DNA from 4 places in the Streptomyces sp. HUAS TT7 genome. Region 3 is predicted to be linked to each of the others. Evidence: riboswitches for the same ligand, from Rfam matches in the RefSeq annotation. Region 3 holds a riboswitch; each other region holds the start of a gene.

Region 1 (5,054 bases), 5.1 Mb from region 3:
CCGGCTCCGCCGATTTCCTGCCCTTCGACGCCTACCCGTCGGCCGGGTACTGGACCCTGATGCTCGTCGCCGGCACCGTCGGCGCGCTGACGGTCGTGAGCGAGTACAGCAGCGGACTGATCCGCACCACCACCGTGGCCGTCCCTGCCCGCGGCTCCGTCGTACTGGCCAAGGCGGCTGTCACCGCCATGGTGTGGACCGCGGTCGGCGCCGTCGCCTCCACCGGTTCCTTCCTGGTCTCCCAGGCCATCCTGAACGGTCACCCCACAGGCGCCGCGCTCACCCACCCCGGGGCGATCCGGGCACTGGCGGCATCCGCATTGGTCGCCCCGGTCTGTGCAACTGTCGGCCTGGGCCTCGGAGTTCTGCTCCGGCATGCCGCCGCGACCACGGTCACCAGCGTCTTCGTCCTGCTGATGCTGCCGACCATGTTCTCGGAGAGCAACCGCTGGTCGGCCGACATCAAACACACCCTGGTGTCGGCCGCCTGGAAGCGCCTGCTCCAGAACTGGGAGCCGGAGCCCGGGTCCCTGGGTTACACCGCCACGGTCCCCGGCTCCTGGCTCGTGTACGCGCTCTGGCCGCTGATCACGCTCGCCCTCGCCGTGTTCGTCGTCCGGCGCCGCGACGTATGAGCCTGGGCCGGTGTCCCGAGCCTCCGCCCGCTCCGGCGGTCACAGCTCGCGCAGCGCGGGCAGCAGTTTCTTCTCGGCCCAGTCGATGAACGGGAGTTGCTGTCGGCCGCCGATCTGGACGAGGGCGATTTCGGTGAAGCCGGCTTCGGCGTAGGGGCGTACGGCGTCGACGAAGGCGTCCACATCGTCGCCGCACGGGATGGACCGCGCCACGTCCTCCCGGGTCACGAACTGCGTCGCCGCCTCGAAGCCCGAGGGCCCCGGCAGCTCCGAGTTCACCGGCCAGCCCCCGGCGAACCAGCGGAACTGGTCGTGGGCACGGGCGACCGCCGCGTCCCGGTCGGGGTCGTAGCAGACGGGCAGCTGACCCACCCGGGGCTTGCCGGTGCCGCCGTGCCGGTCGAAGGAGGCGAGCAGTTCCGGCTTGGCTTCGGTGGCGATGACCAGGTCGGCGGTCCGGCCGGCCACGGCGCAGGACCGCTCGCCGGAGACGGCGACGCCGATCGGCGGCAGTTCGTCGGGGAGGTCCCACAGCCGGGCGTTCGCGACGCCGAAGTGCGCACTCTGATGGTTGACGTTGCCGCCCTCGAAGAGCGCGCGGATGATCTCGACGGCCTCTTCGAGCATGTCGATGCGGACCTCCGGGGCCGGCCAACCGGCGCCCACCACATGCTCGTTGAGGTTCTCGCCGGAGCCGAGTCCGAGCCGGAACCGGCCTTCGGACAGGATCTGCATCGTGGCCGCCTTCTGCGCCACGACGGTGGGGTGGTAGCGCAGCGTCGGGCAGGTCACGTACGTCATCAGCGGGATGCGGGTGGTGGCCTGGGCGGCCGCGCCGAGCACGCTCCACGCGTAGGGCGCGTGCCCCTGGCTTTCCAGCCACGGGGAGTAGTGGTCGGAGGTGACGGAGAAGTCGAACCCGGCACGCTCCGCCGCGACCAGATCCGCCACGAGTTCGCGCGGACCCGTCTGCTCAGTCATCATTGTGTAGCCGATTTGCACCATATTTCACGACTAACCGTGCTGCGCCGATGGAAAACATCGGCCCGCTGTCCGTTTGCGGGTTCCCGACCGCACCGGTTGCCGAAACGCTTCCGGTGTGCGACAGGGGCTACGCGGTCCGCAGACCGTCCGCCTTCGAGGAGTCGTCATGGTCATAGTGGCCGTTCTCATCCCGCCGCTGCTCCTTGGCGTGCTGCTGGCCCTCGGCCGTTACGAGGAGCGCCTCCTCGGCGCCCCCACACCGATCGAGGACCGGCTGCGCGAGCGGCGCGGATATGCGGCGCCTGACCTCCCCGACGAACAGCCGCAGCACCCGGCCCACCCCGCACCGTCGAGCGAGGTGGGGCCGCCCCTGTGACGGTGCGCGCCCGTACGGATCGCGCAGCCGGGCCGGCGCTGGCACGATGGACGGGCGGGATTGCGAGGGGAGCGGGCCAGGACTTGGCACTGGCTTGATTGACCCGTTCGAGACGGCAGCTCTATGCTCCACATGTAGTGATGAGATAAGGAAGCTGGTGAGATTCCAGCACGGTCGCGCCACTGTGAGCCGACCGCCCGCGAGGGTGGCCGGTGAGTCAGACACTTATCCGTTGCTTCGCCCCGTTTCATCCATGGGACGCAAGATCCCGAGAAGGAGGGCCTCGCCTTGAGCAGCGTTTCCACATCCCGCCCGGCTTCCACGCCGATCGTCCTGCCGGTTTCGAAGTCGGTGCTGTGGCTGGTCGGCACCGCGATCCTCGCACTGGCCGCCTACTACTTCATCGGCGTCGACCAAGGGGCCGTCTCGGTCTTCGGCAACGACATGCACATCCACGAGTTCGTCCACGACGGGCGTCACTTCCTCGGCTTCCCCTGCCACTGACCCACACGGAAGTACGGACAACTCGACATGGAAAAGAAGCTGATACTGCGCGGCGTTCTCGTCGGCGCAGTGGCGGGGCTGCTCGCATTCGTCTTCGGACGGGTCTTCGCCGAACCGCAGATCGCGAAAGCCGTCGACTACGAGAGCGGGCGTGACGCCGCCCAGGCCGCCCTCGACAAGGCCGCCGGCCTGCCCGCCGAGGCGGCCGACCCGGACCTGTTCAGCCGCACCATTCAGGCCGATGTCGGCCTCGGCGTCGGCATGATCTTCTTCGGCATGGCCATGGGTGCGCTCTTCGCCGTCGCGTACACGGTCTGCCTGGGCCGGGCCGGCGGCCTGCGCGCCCGCACGCTGGCGCTGGTGGTCGCCGGTGGCGGGTTCCTCACGATGTACCTGGTGCCGTTCCTCAAGTACCCGGCCAATCCTCCGGCGATCGGCCACGAGGAAACCATCAAGCAGCGCAGCGGCCTCTACCTCATCATGGTGGTGTGCTCGATCGCGTTCCTGGTGGCGGCGGTCTGGCTCGGCAAACGCCTCCAGGCCCGCTACGGCAACTGGAACGCCACGCTCATCGGCGGTGCCGTGTTCGTCGTCGCGATCGGGATCGTGATGCTGGTCCTGCCCTCGCTCGGGCATCTGGCCTACAACAAGGAGAACTTCGGCGATCAGGCCACCGAGACACCGCTGCCCCTGACCGATTCCAAGGGCACGATCGTCTACCCCGGTTTCCCCGCCGACGTGCTGTTCTCCTTCCGCTTCTTCTCCGTCGCAGCTCAGCTCCTCCTGTGGGCTGCCATCGGGCTGTTCTTCGGCCCCTTGGCCGAGCGCCTTCTCCAGCCCCGCCGGGAATCCGCCGACGCCCCCGCGCAGGGCCCGGCTCCCCTCCCTGCATGACGTTCGCTCCGACGTCGAGCGCGGTGATCGCCGAGATCACCGCGCTCGGACCGTTCTTCGCCCTGCACACCCACGCCGCGGACGCACGGCCGGTGGAGCCGTGGGTCCCGATGTCCCGGCAGCTCATCGAGGCCCGCGTGTCGGCCGTACGGGGCTGGCTGGCCGCGGCCGGCGAGCAGCCGATCGACGCCATTGAGGTGCGGGTGGCCGCGTCGGTGACCCACCTCGGCCTGGCCGCCAGGCTGCTGTCGCCCGCGCTTGCCGCGTTCGTGCTGCACGGACGCCTTCTCACCTTCGGCCTCGCGGACGTCCACTGGCAGCCGGTCCTCGGCGGCCCCATCCCCCTCTCCGTCCCCGGCACCGCGATGAGCTCCGGCTCCGTTCCACCCGAGGAACTCACGTCCTTCCTCGACCGCCCCCTCGGTGAACTCGCCGCCGCCATGCGGCCGTTCTCGCTCTCTCCTCACATCCTCCAGGGCAACATCGCCTCGGCCCTCAACGGTGCCGCCACCATGATCGGCGCTGCCGTACCGGAACTCGCGGAGCGAACCCGCACGGCGGTCACGCTCCTCCTGGACAGCCCACCCCTGCGGGATTCCGCCACCACAACCGCCAACGGCGCCTTCCAACGCCGGAGTTGCTGCCTGATCTACCGCGCCGCCCCGGGCCGCAAGGGGTCGCTGTGTGGCGACTGTGTGCTGAATCGCGACGCGGACAGCACCAAACGCCGCTGACCGCACCGCAGTTCGCAGATCCGTCCTCTTGGCGGGTGAACTCAGGTGGCCGCTTCTCGGTGAAGGCCGCCATGCCCCTCTCTGGTCCTGCGTGGCGAACACCGCGTGGAACAGGCGGCGTCAGTCCGGCCGGTGATGCGGCTCATCACGAAGATCTTGCGGGTCATCGATCCCGACCGGCGTACGTACGTGCCCTATCGGGTGGAGAGGTCCGGCAACTCCTGATGCTCCGTCAGCCGATGCCCGGCCCCTCCCCCGCCACGGGGTAGGGAACGAAAGTGCTGCTGTTCTCGTCGATCGCGAGGCTCCGGTCCAGGGGCGGTACGGCACGCTGAGGGCAGTCGGTGCGTTCGCAGAGGCGGCAGCCCATCCCGATGGGGACGGCGGCGGAGGTGTTGTCGAGGTCGAGGCCGTCGGAGTAGACCAGCCGTGAGGCGTGCCGGATCTCGCAGCCGAGGCCGATGGCGAAGGTCTTGCCGGGCTCGCCCCAGCCACCCCGGTGCCGGGAGATCGCGCGGGCGGTCCACAGGTAGCGCTGGCCGTCCGGCATGGCGGCGACCTGGACGTGGATGCGTCCGGGGGCGGCGAACGCCTCGTACACGTTCCACAGCGGGCAGGTACCGCCGGCCCGCGAGAAGTGGAACGCGGTGGCGGACTGGCGCTTGGACATGTTGCCCGCCCGGTCGACGCGCACGAAGGAGAAGGGCACGCCGCGCAGCCGGGGGCGCTGCAGGGTGCTGAGGCGGTGGCAGATCGTCTCGTAGCCGAGTCCGAAGTGGTCGGTGAGCCGCTCGATGTCGTAGCGGGATTCCTCGGCGGCCGCGTGGAAGCGGCGGTAGGGCAGGATCAGCGCGGCGGCGAAGTGGTTGGCGATGCCGATCCGGGCCAGCGGCCAGGCCGCCGAGCCGCGAGCGAAGTCCTCCGAGG
Region 2 (5,054 bases), 4.9 Mb from region 3:
TCCTTCGCGGTGGGAGTGAGGGCCACGTCGTTGGTGGAGAGGTCGACCGTCTTACCGTCCGCGGCGCCGACCGCGATCTCCGCGATGCCGGTGGGCTGGGTGATCAGAGCCTCCACCCGCCCGTCGGCCTGGAGCCGCCACCAGCCGCTCTCGCGCGCGGAGGGACGCAGCGGCGCGCCGTCCTCGTCGAGCAGCCAGGCCCGGGCCTCGTACCGCAGGAAGGGCCGGCCGTCGTGGCTGAAGGTGACTTCCTGCGCGTACGCGAAGTCCCCGGTGATCGTCGGATATCCGCCCTCGCCCCGGCCGAACCAGGTGCCGAGGAGGCCGGCCACGGGCGCGAGCAGGGCGTGCGGAGCGGGCGCCTCGTCGAGCCGTTGGCCGTCGGGGTACGGGTACTCCGGTGCGGGGTCGAACACGGTGTGCGCTCCTGAGGTCGGGGCCAATGCCAGACGGAAGCCTAGGCCGTCGATCCTCCACAGGTCCCGCCCCACCACGTGTCGCTCCTGCTCAGGCAGGGCCCGGTCGGCCCGTGTGGTGGATGTCCGGCCGGGCCCCGCTCTGTCGTCGAAGCGGTCGGCGAGCAACCGGGAAGGGCACACGATGTGCGTACGGATGACGGCCCGAGCGGCGGCGATCGGACCGGCCCTGGCATTGACCGTCGGCACGGCCGCGGCCGGCTGGTCAAGCGGCGCGCGCGGTGAGTACGGGCTGGAAGAAGCCGGTGCTCTCGGGGGCCAGCCATCGCGGCCGGGCGAACTCCGCCTCGATCACGTATGAGCTCAACTGCCCCTGGGACAGAGCCCAATAGGTGGAGCGCCGCACGCACACGTCCCACTCCCCCGCACCGTCCGGGACGAGCTGGAAGTGCTCCAGGTCGTAACGCTCGCCGTCCTCGTGCCAGTCCCACAGCTGGAACGTGATGCTCCTGCCGTGCGGCGAGGCGGCGACTTGCGGCGGGGTCGAGGCGGGCCGCGCCTTCAGGATCTCGTCGTACGGACGGGTGCTGAGGATGAGCAGCCCATCGGTGCGCAGGACGCGCCGCATCTCCGTGAGGGCGGCGTGCACGTCGTGCGCCGTGAGGAGGTGAGGAAGGGAGTTGTCTGCGCTCACGACGACGTCGAACTGGGCTGCCGCGAAGGGGAGTTGGCGCATGTCGGCTGTTGCTGCGGGGAGTGCGACGCCTCGAAGGGCCGCCTCGCGGACCGCGCGCGTGACGGCCCCGGTGCTGATGTCCGTGCCCGTGACCCGGTGTCCGCGCAGGCCGAGCCCGATGGCCTGGGTGCCGATCCCGCACGAGCAGTCCAACACCCTGGCGCTGTCGAGACCGAGCTCGGCCCGGATCACCGCGTCCAGGGCCCGGCCCTGCCGGGCGATGCCGTCGTCCCAGTCGGCGTAGATGAGGTGGTAGTCGGCGGCGAGCCGATCGTAGAAGCTGGCCACTCCTGAGGCCTTGGGCATGCGGCCAGGCTAACGGGTCTCTCCGTGGCGCTCACGGGCGCGGCAGAGTCACCCCCTTCGTGTGGGCGTCCTGCACCGCCGGTGACCAGTCGCCGGTGCAGTAGACGGATACCTCGCTCATGACTCCGTCGCGCACCTCGGCGCGCAGCTTTTCCCGGCAGTACCAGCTTGCGCCGCCGTCCTCCCAGCGCTCCTCGAACTCGATGACGAGACCGGAGTCCGTGACGTCGACACGGTGGCGCGGGACGGTGCCGGGGTGGGGTGGCTGGTGCGGCGCAGCGCTACCAGTTGGTCGCGGCCCGCGGCCTGGAGCCGCCACTGCGGAAGGCTCAGGTCGCAGAAGACATCCTCGGCGAACGCGATGCCCGCCTCGTCCGTCCCCTCGCCGCTTCGAGAGTGCCCCCCCTTCGAGCGTAGGCAGCCGGGCGGGTCCGGGGTACGACCAGCCCCCGCCGCCCCGCGCCCCGAGCGGAGCGCGTACGCTGCCCATGCAGCTGGTTCGCCCCGTCCGCCAGGCGGGATGCGTCGTAAGAGGGAACCCGGTGGGAATCCGGGACTGCCCCGCAGCGGTGAGCGGGAACGACCGCCGTCATACGCACTGGGCCCGGCCGGGTCTGGGAAGCGACGGCCAGTAGATGCCTCGGAGAGCACGAGGCGTGCCCGCGAGTCCGAAGACCTGCCACTGCCCGTGTGCGACCGATCGCGCGCGGAGATCCCGGTGACCTCGAGGGCGGGTCGGCGTACGCACCAGCGGCAACGGCGCACATGCCGTGGCTCTGGTCCGTCGTCCCTTCGCGCCTTCGTCCCGTTCCGGGGTCCGCTCCACCGAAGAGCTCGCGAAGGAGAGTCTCGTGACCAAGTCCGCAGCCGCGGCAGCACGCGCCACCGTGTACGGCTACCCCCGCCAAGGGCCGAACCGGGAACTGAAGAAGGCGATCGAGGGCTACTGGAAGGGCCGCGTCGGCGCCCCCGAACTCCGGCGGACCGCAGCCGAACTGCGGGCGGCCACCTGGCGGCAGCTCGCCGAGGCCGGCATCCACGAGGTGCCGACCGGTGACTTCTCGTACTACGACCACGTCCTGGACACCAGCGTCATGGTGGGCGCCGTGCCCGACCGCCACCGCGAGGCCCTCTCAACCGACGTCCTGGACGGCTACTTCGCGATGGCGCGCGGCACCCAGGACGTGGCGCCGCTCGAAATGACCAAGTGGTTTGATACCAACTACCATTATCTGGTACCGGAGTTGGGGCCGGACACCATCTTCGCCGCCGACTCCTCCAAGCAGGTCGGCGAGCTCAAGGAGGCCCTCGCGCTCGGGCTTGCCGCGCGCCCCGTGCTCGTGGGCCCGGTGACGTATCTGCTGCTCGCCAAGCCCGCGCCCGGCGTGGCCGCCGACTTCGAGCCGCTCACCCTGCTCGACCGGCTGCTGCCGGTGTACGCGCGGGTGCTGGCCGACCTGCGGGCGGCAGGCGCCGAGTGGGTGCAGCTGGACGAGCCCGCGCTCGTCCAGGACCGCACCCCCGCCGAACTGAACGCCGTCGCCCGCGCCTACCGGGAGCTCGGCGCGCTCACCGACCGCCCCAAGCTCCTCGTCGCCTCCTACTTCGACCGGCTCGGCGAGGCCCTGCCGGTCCTCGCCAAGGCGCCGGTCGACGGGCTCGCGCTGGACTTCACCGGCCCCGCGGCCGCCAACCTCGACGATCTCGCCACGGTCGGCGGCCTCCCCGGCAAGCGGCTCGTCGCGGGGGTCGTGGACGGGCGCAACGTATGGATCAACGACCTGGAGAAGTCGCTGTCCACCCTGGGCACGCTGCTCGGACTCGCCGACCGCGTGGATGTGGCCGCCTCCTGCTCGCTGCTCCACGTCCCGCTCGACGCGGCCGCCGAACGCGGCATCGAGCCGCAGATCGCGCGCTGGCTCGCGTTCGCCCGCCAGAAGACGGCAGAAATCGTCACACTGGCCCGCGGCCTGTCCGGCGGAACCGGCGCCATCGCGGCCCAACTGGCCGCCAACCGGGCCGACTTGGCCTCCCGCGCCGGTTCGGCCATCACCCGCGATCCGGCCGTACGCGCCCGGACCGGCGCCGTCACCGCGGCAGACGCCCGCCGCGCCCAGCCATACGCCCAACGGGCCACCGCCCAGCGCGCCCACCTGAATCTGCCGCCCCTGCCCACGACGACGATCGGCTCGTTCCCGCAGACCGGCGAACTCCGCACCGCCCGCGCCGACCTGCGCGCCGGACGCATCGGCACGGCCGCGTACGAGGAGCGCATCGAGGCCGAGATCCGCGAGGTGGTCTCCTTCCAGGAGAAGACCGGCATCGACGTCCTCGTGCACGGCGAGCCCGAACGCAACGACATGGTGCAGTACTTCGCCGAGCAGCTGACGGGCTACCTCGCCACTCAGCACGGCTGGGTCCAGTCGTACGGCACCCGCTATGTGCGCCCGCCGGTCCTGGCCGGCGACATCTCGCGCCCCGAGCCGATGACGGTCCGCTGGACGACGTACGCCCAGTCCCTCACCGACCGCCCGGTCAAGGGCATGCTCACCGGGCCGGTCACCATGCTCGCCTGGTCCTTCGTCCGCGACGACCAGCCGCTCGCCGACACCGCCCGCCAGGTCGCCCTGGCACTGCGCGACGAGGTCAACGACCTTGAAGCTCATGGCAGTTCGGTCATCCAGGTCGACGAGCCGGCTCTGCGCGAGACCCTGCCGCTGCGCCCGGCCGACCACCCCGCATACCTGGCCTGGGCGACGGAGGCGTTCCGGCTGACGACCGGCGGGGTCCGGCCGGACACCCAGATCCACACCCACATGTGCTACGCCGAGTTCGGCGAGATCCTCTCCGCCATCGACGACTTGGACGCGGACGTGATCAGCCTGGAGGCGGCCCGCTCCCACATGCAGGTCGCGGACGAGCTGGCCGCGGCGGGCTATCCGCGCGAGGTCGGTCCAGGGGTGTACGACATCCACTCCCCCCGCGTCCCGCCCGAGGACGAGACCGCGCACCTCATCACGCGGGCACTGCGCTCCGTACCCGCCGAACGCCTGTGGATCAACCCCGACTGCGGCCTCAAGACCCGCGGTTGGGCCGAGGTCCGCCCGGCCCTGGAACGCATGACGGCGGCGGCGCGCGCGGCACGTCGGCAGTTGCCCGCCACGGACTGAGGGAAGGGGCGGGGGTACCGGATCGTCGGTGCCCCCGTCGCCGTCTCAATAGCACACGTGGCTCGGGGCGTCGGGGCCGCAGTAGTTGGTGCCCGCGGTGGCGATGCTGTCAGTGGTGGGGTTCAGCGTCATGGTGAGGGGTCCGGGCTTGAGCCAGCCAGGGTCGTTGGATTCTGCGACGCTCCCGGTGGCCGCGGTTCCGTCGACACCGGTGAGCCGCCCCGTGGCGTGACCCCCATCGGTGATCTGGCCGTTTACCACTGTGTCGCACGGCGGGGCGGCCTGACCGCAGGTGACGTACAGACGCTTGCCGATCTCGAACGAGCCGTCGGCATTCACCTGGAGCCAGTTGCCGTGACCGGTCCAGTGGCCGACGAACGAGGACACGTCGGCCGGCTTCACCGGGGGCGCTGTACTGGCGGACGG
Region 3 (5,054 bases):
CGCGGGGACCGCCCACAGCACGAGCGAAGGCTCGGGCGAGGGATATCAGCGGGGCCTCGGGGCCCGGCAGATCCAGATGATCGCGATCGGCGGTGCCATCGGCACCGGCCTCTTCCTGGGCGCGGGCAAGGCCATCTCGAAGGCCGGCCCCAGCCTCATCCTGGCCTACGCCATCGCCGGCCTGGTCATCTTCTTCATCATGCGCGCCCTCGGCGAGCTGCTCATGTACCGCCCGGTGTCGGGCTCCTTCTCGGAGTACGCCCGGGAGTTCGTCGGCCCGTTCTGGGGCTTCGTCACCGGCTGGACGTACTGGCTCTTCTGGGTCGTCACCGGCATCACCGAAGTCACCGCGGCCGCCCAGTACATGGCCTTCTGGACCCACAGCAGCGTCCCGCAATGGCTGTACGCGCTGGTCTTCACGCTCATCCTGTACGCCGTGAACCTCATCTCCGTGAAGCTCTTCGGCGAGCTGGAGTTCTGGTTCTCCATGGTCAAGGTGACCGCCATCGTCGGCATGATCCTGATCTGCGCCGGCATCCTCACCGTCGGCTTCTCCGACGCCGCGGACACCGCCACCGTCGCCAACCTCTGGAACGACGGCGGGTTCTTCCCCAAGGGCATCGGCGGCACGCTGATGACCCTGCAGATCGTCATGTTCGCCTTCCTCGCCGTCGAACTGGTCGGCGTGACCGCGGGCGAGTCCAAGGACCCCGAGAAGACCCTGCCCAAGGCCATCAACACCGTGCCGTGGCGCATCGCCGTCTTCTACATCGGCGCCCTGATCATGATCCTCTCGGTCGTCCCGTGGCACGAGTTCCAGCCGGGCGTCAGCCCCTTCGTCGCCGCCTTCGAGAAGATGGGCCTCGGCGTCGGCGCCGCCATCGTCAACTTCGTCGTGCTGACCGCCGCGCTCTCCTCCTGCAACTCGGGCATGTACTCCACCGGCCGCATGCTGCGCGACCTCGCGCTCAACGGCCAGGGCCCGAAGGTCTTCACCAAGCTCACCAAGAGCGGCACCCCGCTGGTCGGCACCACGGTCTCCGCGGCGCTCATGCTGGTCGGCGTGTGGATCAACTACGTGGCGCCCGGCAAGGCCTTCGACTACGTGGTCTCCTTCGCCACGATCTCCGGCATGTGGGCCTGGATCATGATCCTGGTCTGCCAGATCCGCTACCGCCGCCTGGCGGACACCGGCGCCTTGCCGCAGTCCAGCTTCCGCGCCCCCGGCGCCCCGTACACCAGCTGGTTCGCGCTGATCTTCATCTTCATGGTCATCGTGATGATGGGCATCGACAAGGACTCCCGCGTCTCGCTGTACTGCGCGCCGCTGTGGGGCCTGATCCTGGGCGTCTCCTACCTGGTCCTGAAGGCCAAGAACCCGGAGAACAAGGCGTTCGCGAAGCGCTCTTGATCCTCTGACCTGCTGATTCTCAGTATTCGGGCCGGTACGTATCGACTATCGATACGGACCGGCCCGTCTGCTTATCCTTGCCGACATGCTGACCATCACCCAGGCCCTGTACGACCAGCTCGTCGCGCACGCCCGCGCCGACCACCCCGACGAGGCGTGCGGTGTGGTCGCGGGCCCGGCGGGCACCGGCCGCGCCGAGCGCTTCATCCCGATGCTGAACGCGGCCCGCTCGCCCACGTTCTACGAGTTCGACTCGCAGGACCTGCTGAAGCTGTACCGCGAGATGGACGACCGCGACGAGGAGCCGGTGATCGTCTACCACTCCCACACCGCCACGGAGGCTTACCCGTCCCGCACGGACGTGACGTACGCGAACGAGCCCGGCGCGCACTACGTCCTGGTGTCGACGGCGGACACGGACGGGGCGGGGGAGTTCCAGTTCCGCTCGTACCGGATCGTGGACGGCGTGATCACGGAGGAAGACGTGAAGGTGGTAGAGGCGTACTGACCCTTACGGGTCGACCCGTACCATCTACGTGCAATCTCGAATATTCGGGCGGCAGGACCCAGGAAGCCGGTGTGAATCCGGCACGGTCCCGCCACTGTGACCGGCACCGCGGGAAACCCGCGGGGCCGGAAGCCAGGAACTGACCTGCCGCCTTCTCCCGACGACAGGGGACGTGGAAATCCCCTTGGAGGAGCTCAGCCATGCTCTGGCGCCGCGCGGCCCTGGCCGCCGCCCTGCTGTTCCCGCTGGCCGCCTGTACGACGCAGGCACGGCCCGAGGCCCGGGGCGGCTCGGCCCCCGGCTTCCCGTACAAGGTCACCAACTGCGGTGTGACGACGACCTTCACCGCCCCGCCGAAGCGAGCGGTGACGATGAACCAGCACGCCACGGAGGTGATGCTGGAGCTGGGCCTCGCCAAGTCCCTGGTGGGGACGGCCTACCTGGACGACAGGATCCTCCCGAAATACGAGTCGGCGTACGGCTCGGTCCCGGTGCTGGCCAAGGAATACCCCTCCTACGAAAAGCTCCTGTCGGCTGCTCCCGACTACGTCTACGGCGGCTACGCATCCGCCTTCGCGGCGAACGAGGGCCGGGGCCGCGAGGCCCTGGCCAAGAGCGGCATCAAGTCCCGCCTGAACGTGGAGAACTGCCCCAAGGGCGCGGCGACGACGATGAACGAGGTGTACGAGGAGGTCCGCGAGGTGGGCCGGACGTTCGGCGTGCCGGAGCGGGCGGAGTCGTGGGTGAAGTCGGCCGAGGCCACGAACGCGAGGACGCAGGCGGCCCGGAAGGGTGCGGCTCCCGTCCCGGTCTTCGTCTACGACAGCGGGGACAAGACGGCGTTCACGGTGGGCGGCAAGGGAATAGGCAACGACATCGTGACGCGGGCGGGCGGCCGCAACGTCTTCGCGGCCGACCTCAAGGACAAGTCCTTCGGCGACGCGAGCTGGGAAAACGTGGTGGCCCGCGCGCCGGAGACGATCCTGATCCTGGACTACGGCGGTACGAGCGTGGAAGCGAAGAAGCAACGCCTGCGCGACGACCCGGCACTGGCGTCCGTCCCGGCCGTCAAGAACAACCGCTTTGCCGTTCTCCCTCTGTCCGACATGGTGACAGGGGTCAGAGCCCCGGACGCAGTGACAAAGCTGGCGGCCCAGCTCCGTGCGGGGGCGGGGGAGTGAGCGCCCGCTCGCAGACCTGGCCGGAGCGGCGCCGGGGAGGCCTGTGCCCTCGGCCTGCGACGGGCCCGGCCTCTCGCCCGGGCGGCCGGCGGTGGCGGCCGGTGGTCGGCTCTGTCCACGGTCCGCAGTCGCCGACGGCGCTCGGTGGACGGAGGGAAGGGCCGCACCCTCCCTCCCGCCCGCACGGGTGGTACGGGTGGGAGAACGGGTTTTGGCCGGGGGATGGGGGGCCTCCGGGGGCGCCTGGGGTGGCCCCGCGCGGCTCGGACGGGACCCGCTGGTGACCCCGCGTTGGCGGTACCCGCTCGTCATCGGGGTGCTCGCAGCCGTGCTGGTCGCTGCCGCCGGGGCGGGGCTCGCGCTCGGGTCGGTGCGGATACCGGCCCACCAGGTCCTTGGGATCGTCACCGGTTCGGCGGAGCCGGGCCCGTACCGGACCATCGTGCTCGACGTGCGGCTGCCCCGCGTCGTGCTCGGGGCCGTCACCGGGGCCGGGCTCGCCGTCATCGGGACCGTGTTGCAGGCTCTCGTGCGCAACCCCCTCGCCGACCCCTTTCTGCTCGGGGTGTCCAGCGGGGCCTCCGCCGGGGCCGTCGCCGTGATCGTGCTCGGGGTGGGGGCCGGGGTGGCCACCACCGTCGCGCTGCCCGCCGCCGCCTTCGCGGGGGCGCTCGCAGCCCTGGTCCTCGTCTACGCCCTGGCCGGGCGCGGCGGCTCCATGACGGGCGGCCGCCTGGTCCTCGCCGGGGTCGCCGTCTCGTACGTCCTGTCCGCGCTGACCAGCCTGATCCTGGTCACCTCGGCCAGTGCCGATCACGTACAGGAAGTCCTGCACTGGACGCTCGGCGGACTCGGCGGCGCCCGCTGGGACATGCTCGCCCTGCCCGCCACGGCCCTCACCCTCGGCACCCTCGTCCTGATCGCCCTGGCCCGCCCCCTGGACCTGCTCCTCGTCGGCGAGGAGGGCGCCACCGTGCTCGGCCTCGACACCGGCCGCTTCCGGGCGGCCGTGTTCGTGCTCGCCTCCCTGCTCACCGGCATCCTCGTCGCGTACAGCGGAGCCATCGGCTTCGTCGGCCTGATGGTTCCGCACGCCGCCCGCATGGCCGTAGGCGCCGCCCACCGCACCCTGCTCCCCGTCGCGGCCCTCGGCGGCGCCGGCTTCCTCGTGCTCGCCGACCTCGCGGCCCGCACCGCAGCCGCCCCGCAGGACATCCCCGTCGGCGTCCTCACCGCCCTCACCGGCGGCCCGTTCTTCCTCTGGATGCTGCGCGGCCGCCGGGCCGGCGCGGAAGGCAGTCCCGCATGACGACCCTGTGCACCGAGTCCCTCTCGTACACCACACCCCAGGGCCGCACCCTGCTGCACGACATCACCCTGCACGCCGCCGACGGCGAGACCGTCGCCCTGGTCGGCCCCAACGGCAGCGGCAAGACGACCCTGCTGCGCTGTATCTACGCAACCCTGCGCCCGACCGCAGGCCGCGCCCTGCTCGACGGCGCCGACCTGCACGCCCTGCCGGCCAAGGCCCGCGCCCGCCGCATCGCGACCGTCCCGCAGGACGCCGACGCCGGCGGCATCGAGCTGACCGTCCGCGAGATCGTCGCCATGGGCCGCTCCCCGCACCGCCGCTTCTGGGAGGCCGACACCGCTGCCGACGACACCCTCGTACGCGAGGCGCTCGCCCGCGTCGGCATCGCGGACCTCGCCGCCCGCCCCTTCCCCTCCCTCTCCGGCGGCGAACGCCAGCGCGCGCTGGTCGCCCGGGCTCTCGTGCAGCAGCCGGACGTCGTCGTCCTGGACGAGCCGACCAACCACCTCGACATCCGCTATCAGCTCGAAGTCCTGTCCCTGGTAAGGGAGTTGGGCACGGTCAGCCTGCTCGCCCTGCACGACCTGAACCTCGCCGCGTACTACTGCGACCGCATCTGCGTCCTGGCCGGCGGCCGCATCG
Region 4 (5,054 bases), 800 kb from region 3:
GCGAGGCTGTCGAATTGACGCGTACGGGGATCTGGTGACGCAGTAGTGCGAGGATGCTTTCCGCAGGTACTGACATGGCGTGTCACGGTATGGAGGGGAGAGCGGGCGCACGCAAGTGCGCATGGGCGCCCAGGGGACTCCCGGTAGGTGGACTGCCGCTCGGATGGTGCCCCTCCGGTCCGCAGCCCCGGCGGGTGCACAGTGTGCACCCGTTGTGCACCAGGCCCGTCATCAAGGTCACATACTCGCAGGTCAGAATGGCTTCCGTGCTGTACTTCGACATCTAAGCCCCCGCGGCTCCGCGACACCCCGAACCCTGCTGCCCCTCCCGGGCGGCGGGGCTCGGCGCGTTTTCCGGTTCGGTCCCCCCATTGGGTGGATCACCGTACGCGGCGGTCCCCTTGGGGGATCCGTGCGGGAAAGTAGGCGGATTCCTAGCTAGGGGGCGGCATGGCGGAGGTGTTGGGCGGGCAGCCCGTCGATGAGCAACTGCGGTACCGGTCAAGCTCGTTGGAGGCGGTGCAGCGGCGGCCGGTGACCACACGGACCATGGCGCGGCGGCTGCCTCAGCTCGTGCGGAAGGCGCTGGCGCTGGCTTGGCGGGTGGACCGGCGCGCCGTGCTCGTGCTGCTCTGCTGCCAGGCGCTCTCGGGGTTCTTCGAGGCGTTCGGGCTGCTCGCCACGACGCGTACGATCACCGCGCTGATCGCGAGCGGCGACATCGCGCACCGGCTGCGCGATGCGCTGCCGTCCATCGCGGTGCTGGCCGGGGCGGCCGGGCTGCGGGCGCTGCTCGGGATCGTGGTGGTGAACATCTCCGGCCGGCTCTCGCCGCGGATCTCCCGCGAGGCCGAGATGCAGATGCTCGGGGCCGCCGTACAGGCCGAGTTGTCGGCGTACGACCAGCCCGGGTTCAACGACAAGCGCGAGGCGGCCGACCGGGGCGCCGAGGTCGCCCAGCAACTGCTCACCGACTCGCAGGACCTGATGGCGTGCGTGGCCTCACTGGTCGCGGCGGCCGGGGTCGTGACCGTCCTTCATCCGGCGCTGCTCCCCCTGCTCCTGCTCGCCGCGCTGCCGCAGGGCATCGCCGGGGTGAAGGCCGCGCGGGTGCACTACGAGGCGTCGCGGGCGATGAGCGCCGAGCGGCGCACGCTGAGTCTGCTGCGCTGGTTCGTGATCGACAAGGACACCGCCGACCAGCTGCGGTCCTGCACGATGGCGGACTTCCTGCTCGACCGGTACCGGGCGATCGGGCGGCGGGTAGACGCGGCGACCGACAAGGCCGTGCACCAGGGCGCCCGTTACTCGGTGACCGGCGCCCTGGCGGGCGGGCTCGCGGCGGGCCTGGTGTGGGGCGCGCTCGCCTGGCTGCTCGGGTCGGGGCGGATGTCGGTGGCGTCGGCGGGCACCGCGGTGTTCGCGCTGCGCACGGTCGCCTCCTCGCTGCACGGTGTCGTCGGGTACGGGACGCGGCTGTTCCGGACCGGGCTGTACCTGGACGACTGGGCGGAGTTCATCGAGGAGGCCGGCGGGCACCGGATGGCGCGCGGCACACTGGCGCCGCCCGCGCCGGACGTCGTACGGGCCGAGTCGCTGACGTACCGCTATCCCGGCAGCGAGCGGCCCGCCCTGGAGAAGGTGACGGTCGAGGTGCGCAAGGGCGAGGTGCTGGCGCTCGTCGGCGAGAACGGGTCCGGCAAGACCACCCTCAGCAAGCTGCTCACCGGCCTTTATCTGCCCAGCGAAGGGGCGGTGACCTGGGACGGGGTCGGGGTGGAGCGGTGCGATCCGCTGGCCCTGTGGCGGCAGACCGCCGTCGTGCCGCAGGACTTCGCGCACTGGCCGATGTCCGCGCGCGACAACATCACGCTGGGGCAGCCGCACGGGGGCGACGAGTCGGTGCGCCGGGCCGCCGCCCACTCCGGCGCTGCGGAGGTCGTCGACGGGCTGCGCAGCGGGCTCGACACGCTGCTCGCGCGGGAGTGGTTCGGGGGTGTGGAGCTGTCCGGCGGGCAGTGGCAGCGGATCGCGATCGCGCGGGCCTTCCACCGCCCGGCCGGGCTGCTCGTGATGGACGAGCCCACGAGCGCCCTTGACGCGCGCGCCGAGCACCGCATCTTCACCGGCCTGCGCACGATCGCCCGTGACCGGGCGGTGGTCCTGGTGACCCACCGCCTCGCGAACGTCGCCATCGCGGACCGCATCGTCGTCCTCGACCGGGGCCGCGTCATCCAGGAGGGCACCTTCACCCAACTCGTCGCAGACGAAGGCCTGTTCAAGGAGCTGTGGACGCTCCAGAACGACCGGGGAGGAGTGCCGGGGCAGCGGGAGGGTGCGTAAACGCACCGGGGCCTATGCAAAAGGCCGGCCCCTCACGCACCCGGGCCCGCCGCCCACTTCTGCTCGACCTTGCCAAGGCGCCAGTACGCCAGCGCGGCCGCCCACACCACCACGAACAGGCCGACGATGACGAAGCCGACGTTGTCCAGGTTGAGGCCGGCGATCCAGCCGCTGACCGGGTCGGTGAGGTCGAGCTTCTCGTGCAGGACGCCGACCAGTTCGATGGTGCCGATGAAGAAGGCCACCGCGATCGACAGGCCGGTGATGGTGAGGTTGTAGTAGACCTTGCGGACCGGGTTCGAGAACGCCCACTGGTAGGCGAAGTTCATGAACGTGCCGTCGAGGGTGTCGAAGAGGCTCATCCCGGCCGCGAACAGCAGCGGCAGGCACAGGATCGCGTACCAGGGCAGTCCGGCGGCGGCGCCGGTGCCGGCCATCACCATCAGGGTGACCTCGGTCGCGGTGTCGAAGCCGAGGCCGAAGAGGAAGCCGAGCGGGAACATCTGGCCGGGCCGCGAGATGGACCTGGTGAAGCGGCCCAGGATGCGGTTCATGAAGCCCCGCGAGTCCAGGTGCGCTTCGAGCTCCTTCTCGTCGTACGCACCCGCCCGCATGGCCCGGAACACCTTCAGGATGCCGAACAGGGCCACCAGGTTGAGGGCCGCGATGAGGTAGAGGAAGGAGCCGGAGGCGGTGGTTCCCACCACGCCCATCACCTGGTGGGTGGTGGAGTCCTCGTTCATCAGGGTGCCCGCGAGCTGGGCGCCGCCCGCCACCAGGGCCGTGAGGACCACGACCACGCTGGAGTGGCCGAGCGCGAACCAGAAGCCCACGGACACCGGCCGCTTGCCGTCGGCCATCAGTTTGCGGGTGGTGTTGTCGATGGCCGCGATGTGGTCGGCGTCGAAGGCGTGCCGCATGCCGAGGGTGTACGCGGTGATGCCGAGGCCGATGCCGTACGTCTTGGTGCCGACCGCGTAGTGCTCGGGGGCCACCAGCAGGAACAGGACGCCGAAGGCGACGACATGGAGGGCGGCTATCACCGCGAGCAGGACGGCGGTGCGGACGGTGTCCTCGCGCCGCCAGTGGAAGGACGGCGCGGCGGCGGCGCCCGTCTCGGGGGATGTGCGAATGGGCAGGGTCATGCGGGTCACGCTCCAGCACCTCGTGGATCACTTCGTGAGATGCCGCGGCCGGTCTCCTGGCTGACGGGCGGGTGCCTCCGTCCCGGCCTTCCCGGGCAGATGGATCCTGGCCAGTGGCGTCACAAGGGGACGGCGGCTCCCCGGAACCCGGGGAACCCGATCACAGTGGCGAGGGCCGCTCCGGTTTCGCACCGGTCTTCCCGAACACCACGGCCCGGTCACCCTAGACGCTGGGGAGTTGCCTGCCTACCTGCACACCTGTGCCGGTATCGAAGATCACACGGGCCACCCGGGCACGGCCCTGCGAGGATGCGCGCACGCATCCGCTCCGGCCGCCCGCAGCAGCCGTAGGGAGTTGACGGCCGGCCCGGATCACGCCTGCGGCTTCCCGAAGGCGTGACCGGGCCGTGGTGCGGGGCTCAGCGCCCGTCGTAGATCAGCGCACGCACCATCCGGCAGGTCGTCTCCGACGGCGGGTGCACTCCGATGAGCGCGGCCACGGTGCGTATCTTGCGGTCCGGCGCCTGCTCCGGCCGGTACACCCCCGTGTCGAGCAGGGCGATGGCCAGTCGCATGGCCTTCAGACGCCGGTTGTGGGACTCGTACCACACGCGCGGACGCCCGGCGGGAAGCGGCACCTTGTGAAGAGGCTGGAGGGACAACTGTTTCGGGGCGTGCGAGGTGAGTACGGCAGCGGTCATGGGCATCCTCCTGGGCAGTCGGGAACCCTCACTTACTGCCTCAATTTTACTGGGGGGCACTGACAATCGGCCCTGGCCAGCCGGGCTTTGGGGGCGGACCGCGGGTAGCCTGGCGGGCATGGAGATCTGGATCAACCCGGCCTGTTCGAAGTGCCGCAGCGCGGTGGACCTGCTGGACGCTGAGGGCGCCGAGTACACGGTGCGCCGCTACCTCGAAGACGTGCCCTCGCCCGACGAGATCCGGGCCGTGCTCGACCGGCTCGGCCTCGAACCGTGGGACATCACGCGCACGCAGGAGGCCGCGGCGAAGGAGCTGGGACTGGGGGACTGGCCTCGCGACGCCGACTCCCGCGAGCGGTGGGTTTCCGCGCTCGCCGAGCACCCCAAGCTGATTCAGCGGCCGATCATCACGGCGGACGACGGGTCTGCGGTGGTTGCCCGCACCGACGAGGCCGTGCGCGACGCGCTGTCCCGCTGAGTTCGCGGGGAGCGGCTTCCCGTGCGGGGTGCGGCCCCCTCGCGGGGTGCCGGTTTTCGGCTGCGGACCGGCTGTGGCCGGTCGCTCCCCCAAGCTCTCGGTTTCTCCCTCATGAACAGGGGACCCCATCGCGGCGGAGCCGCACCATGTCACAGCCCCGCGCCCCTAGCAGGATGCAGGTACCGCAGTCGGCTTCCACAAGTCCGCTCAGCCCCTGCCCAACTGCGCCTCCGCGTCCGCCAGCAGCTCCGTGATGCGTGCCCCGAACCGTACGTCGCACGGGTGCGGCACCCCGGTTCGGGCCGCGTCCAGCAGGGCGTCGATCGCTCCCGCGAACGCGTCCAGCGCGCCGCCCCAGCCCGGCATCACCTCCGCGCCCGACTCGCC

What was found. A riboswitch is a leader RNA that binds a small molecule or an ion and turns the genes downstream of it on or off. The one in region 3 is predicted to bind cobalamin.
Region 1: another riboswitch for cobalamin. It lies ahead of ACSHXC_RS01515 (CbtB domain-containing protein); the one in region 3 lies ahead of ACSHXC_RS24360 (ABC transporter substrate-binding protein).
Region 2: another riboswitch for cobalamin. It lies ahead of metE (5-methyltetrahydropteroyltriglutamate--homocysteine S-methyltransferase); the one in region 3 lies ahead of ACSHXC_RS24360 (ABC transporter substrate-binding protein).
Region 4: another riboswitch for cobalamin. It lies ahead of ACSHXC_RS27900 (HoxN/HupN/NixA family nickel/cobalt transporter); the one in region 3 lies ahead of ACSHXC_RS24360 (ABC transporter substrate-binding protein).

What each region holds. Positions count from the first base shown of each region.
Region 1 covers NZ_CP196175.1:307,687-312,740, forward strand. The annotation lists gene ACSHXC_RS01500 (ABC transporter permease) at 1-635, shown strand, start outside; gene ACSHXC_RS01505 (LLM class F420-dependent oxidoreductase) at 675-1,640, opposite strand; gene ACSHXC_RS01510 (hypothetical protein) at 1,786-1,995, shown strand; cobalamin riboswitch at 2,096-2,242, shown strand; gene ACSHXC_RS01515 (CbtB domain-containing protein) at 2,284-2,499, shown strand; gene ACSHXC_RS01520 (CbtA family protein) at 2,527-3,393, shown strand; gene ACSHXC_RS01525 ((2Fe-2S)-binding protein) at 3,390-4,127, shown strand; gene ACSHXC_RS01530 (short-chain fatty acyl-CoA regulator family protein) at 4,360-5,054, opposite strand, start outside.
Region 2 covers NZ_CP196175.1:490,920-495,973, forward strand. The annotation lists gene ACSHXC_RS02365 (FABP family protein) at 1-416, opposite strand, end outside; gene ACSHXC_RS02370 (class I SAM-dependent methyltransferase) at 682-1,458, opposite strand; gene ACSHXC_RS02375 (hypothetical protein) at 1,490-1,777, opposite strand; cobalamin riboswitch at 1,936-2,156, shown strand; gene metE (5-methyltetrahydropteroyltriglutamate--homocysteine S-methyltransferase) at 2,310-4,628, shown strand; gene ACSHXC_RS02385 (hypothetical protein) at 4,674-5,054, opposite strand, start outside.
Region 3 covers NZ_CP196175.1:5,394,611-5,399,664, forward strand. The annotation lists gene ACSHXC_RS24350 (amino acid permease) at 1-1,411, shown strand, start outside; gene ACSHXC_RS24355 (Mov34/MPN/PAD-1 family protein) at 1,497-1,919, shown strand; cobalamin riboswitch at 1,956-2,081, shown strand; gene ACSHXC_RS24360 (ABC transporter substrate-binding protein) at 2,120-3,100, shown strand; gene ACSHXC_RS24365 (FecCD family ABC transporter permease) at 3,381-4,409, shown strand; gene ACSHXC_RS24370 (ABC transporter ATP-binding protein) at 4,406-5,054, shown strand, end outside.
Region 4 covers NZ_CP196175.1:6,199,586-6,204,639, reverse strand. The annotation lists gene ACSHXC_RS27910 (hypothetical protein) at 1-76, opposite strand, end outside; gene ACSHXC_RS27905 (ABC transporter ATP-binding protein) at 451-2,343, shown strand; gene ACSHXC_RS27900 (HoxN/HupN/NixA family nickel/cobalt transporter) at 2,376-3,488, opposite strand; cobalamin riboswitch at 3,518-3,715, opposite strand; gene ACSHXC_RS27895 (hypothetical protein) at 3,908-4,189, opposite strand; gene ACSHXC_RS27890 (arsenate reductase family protein) at 4,308-4,667, shown strand; gene ACSHXC_RS27885 (Gfo/Idh/MocA family protein) at 4,875-5,054, opposite strand, start outside.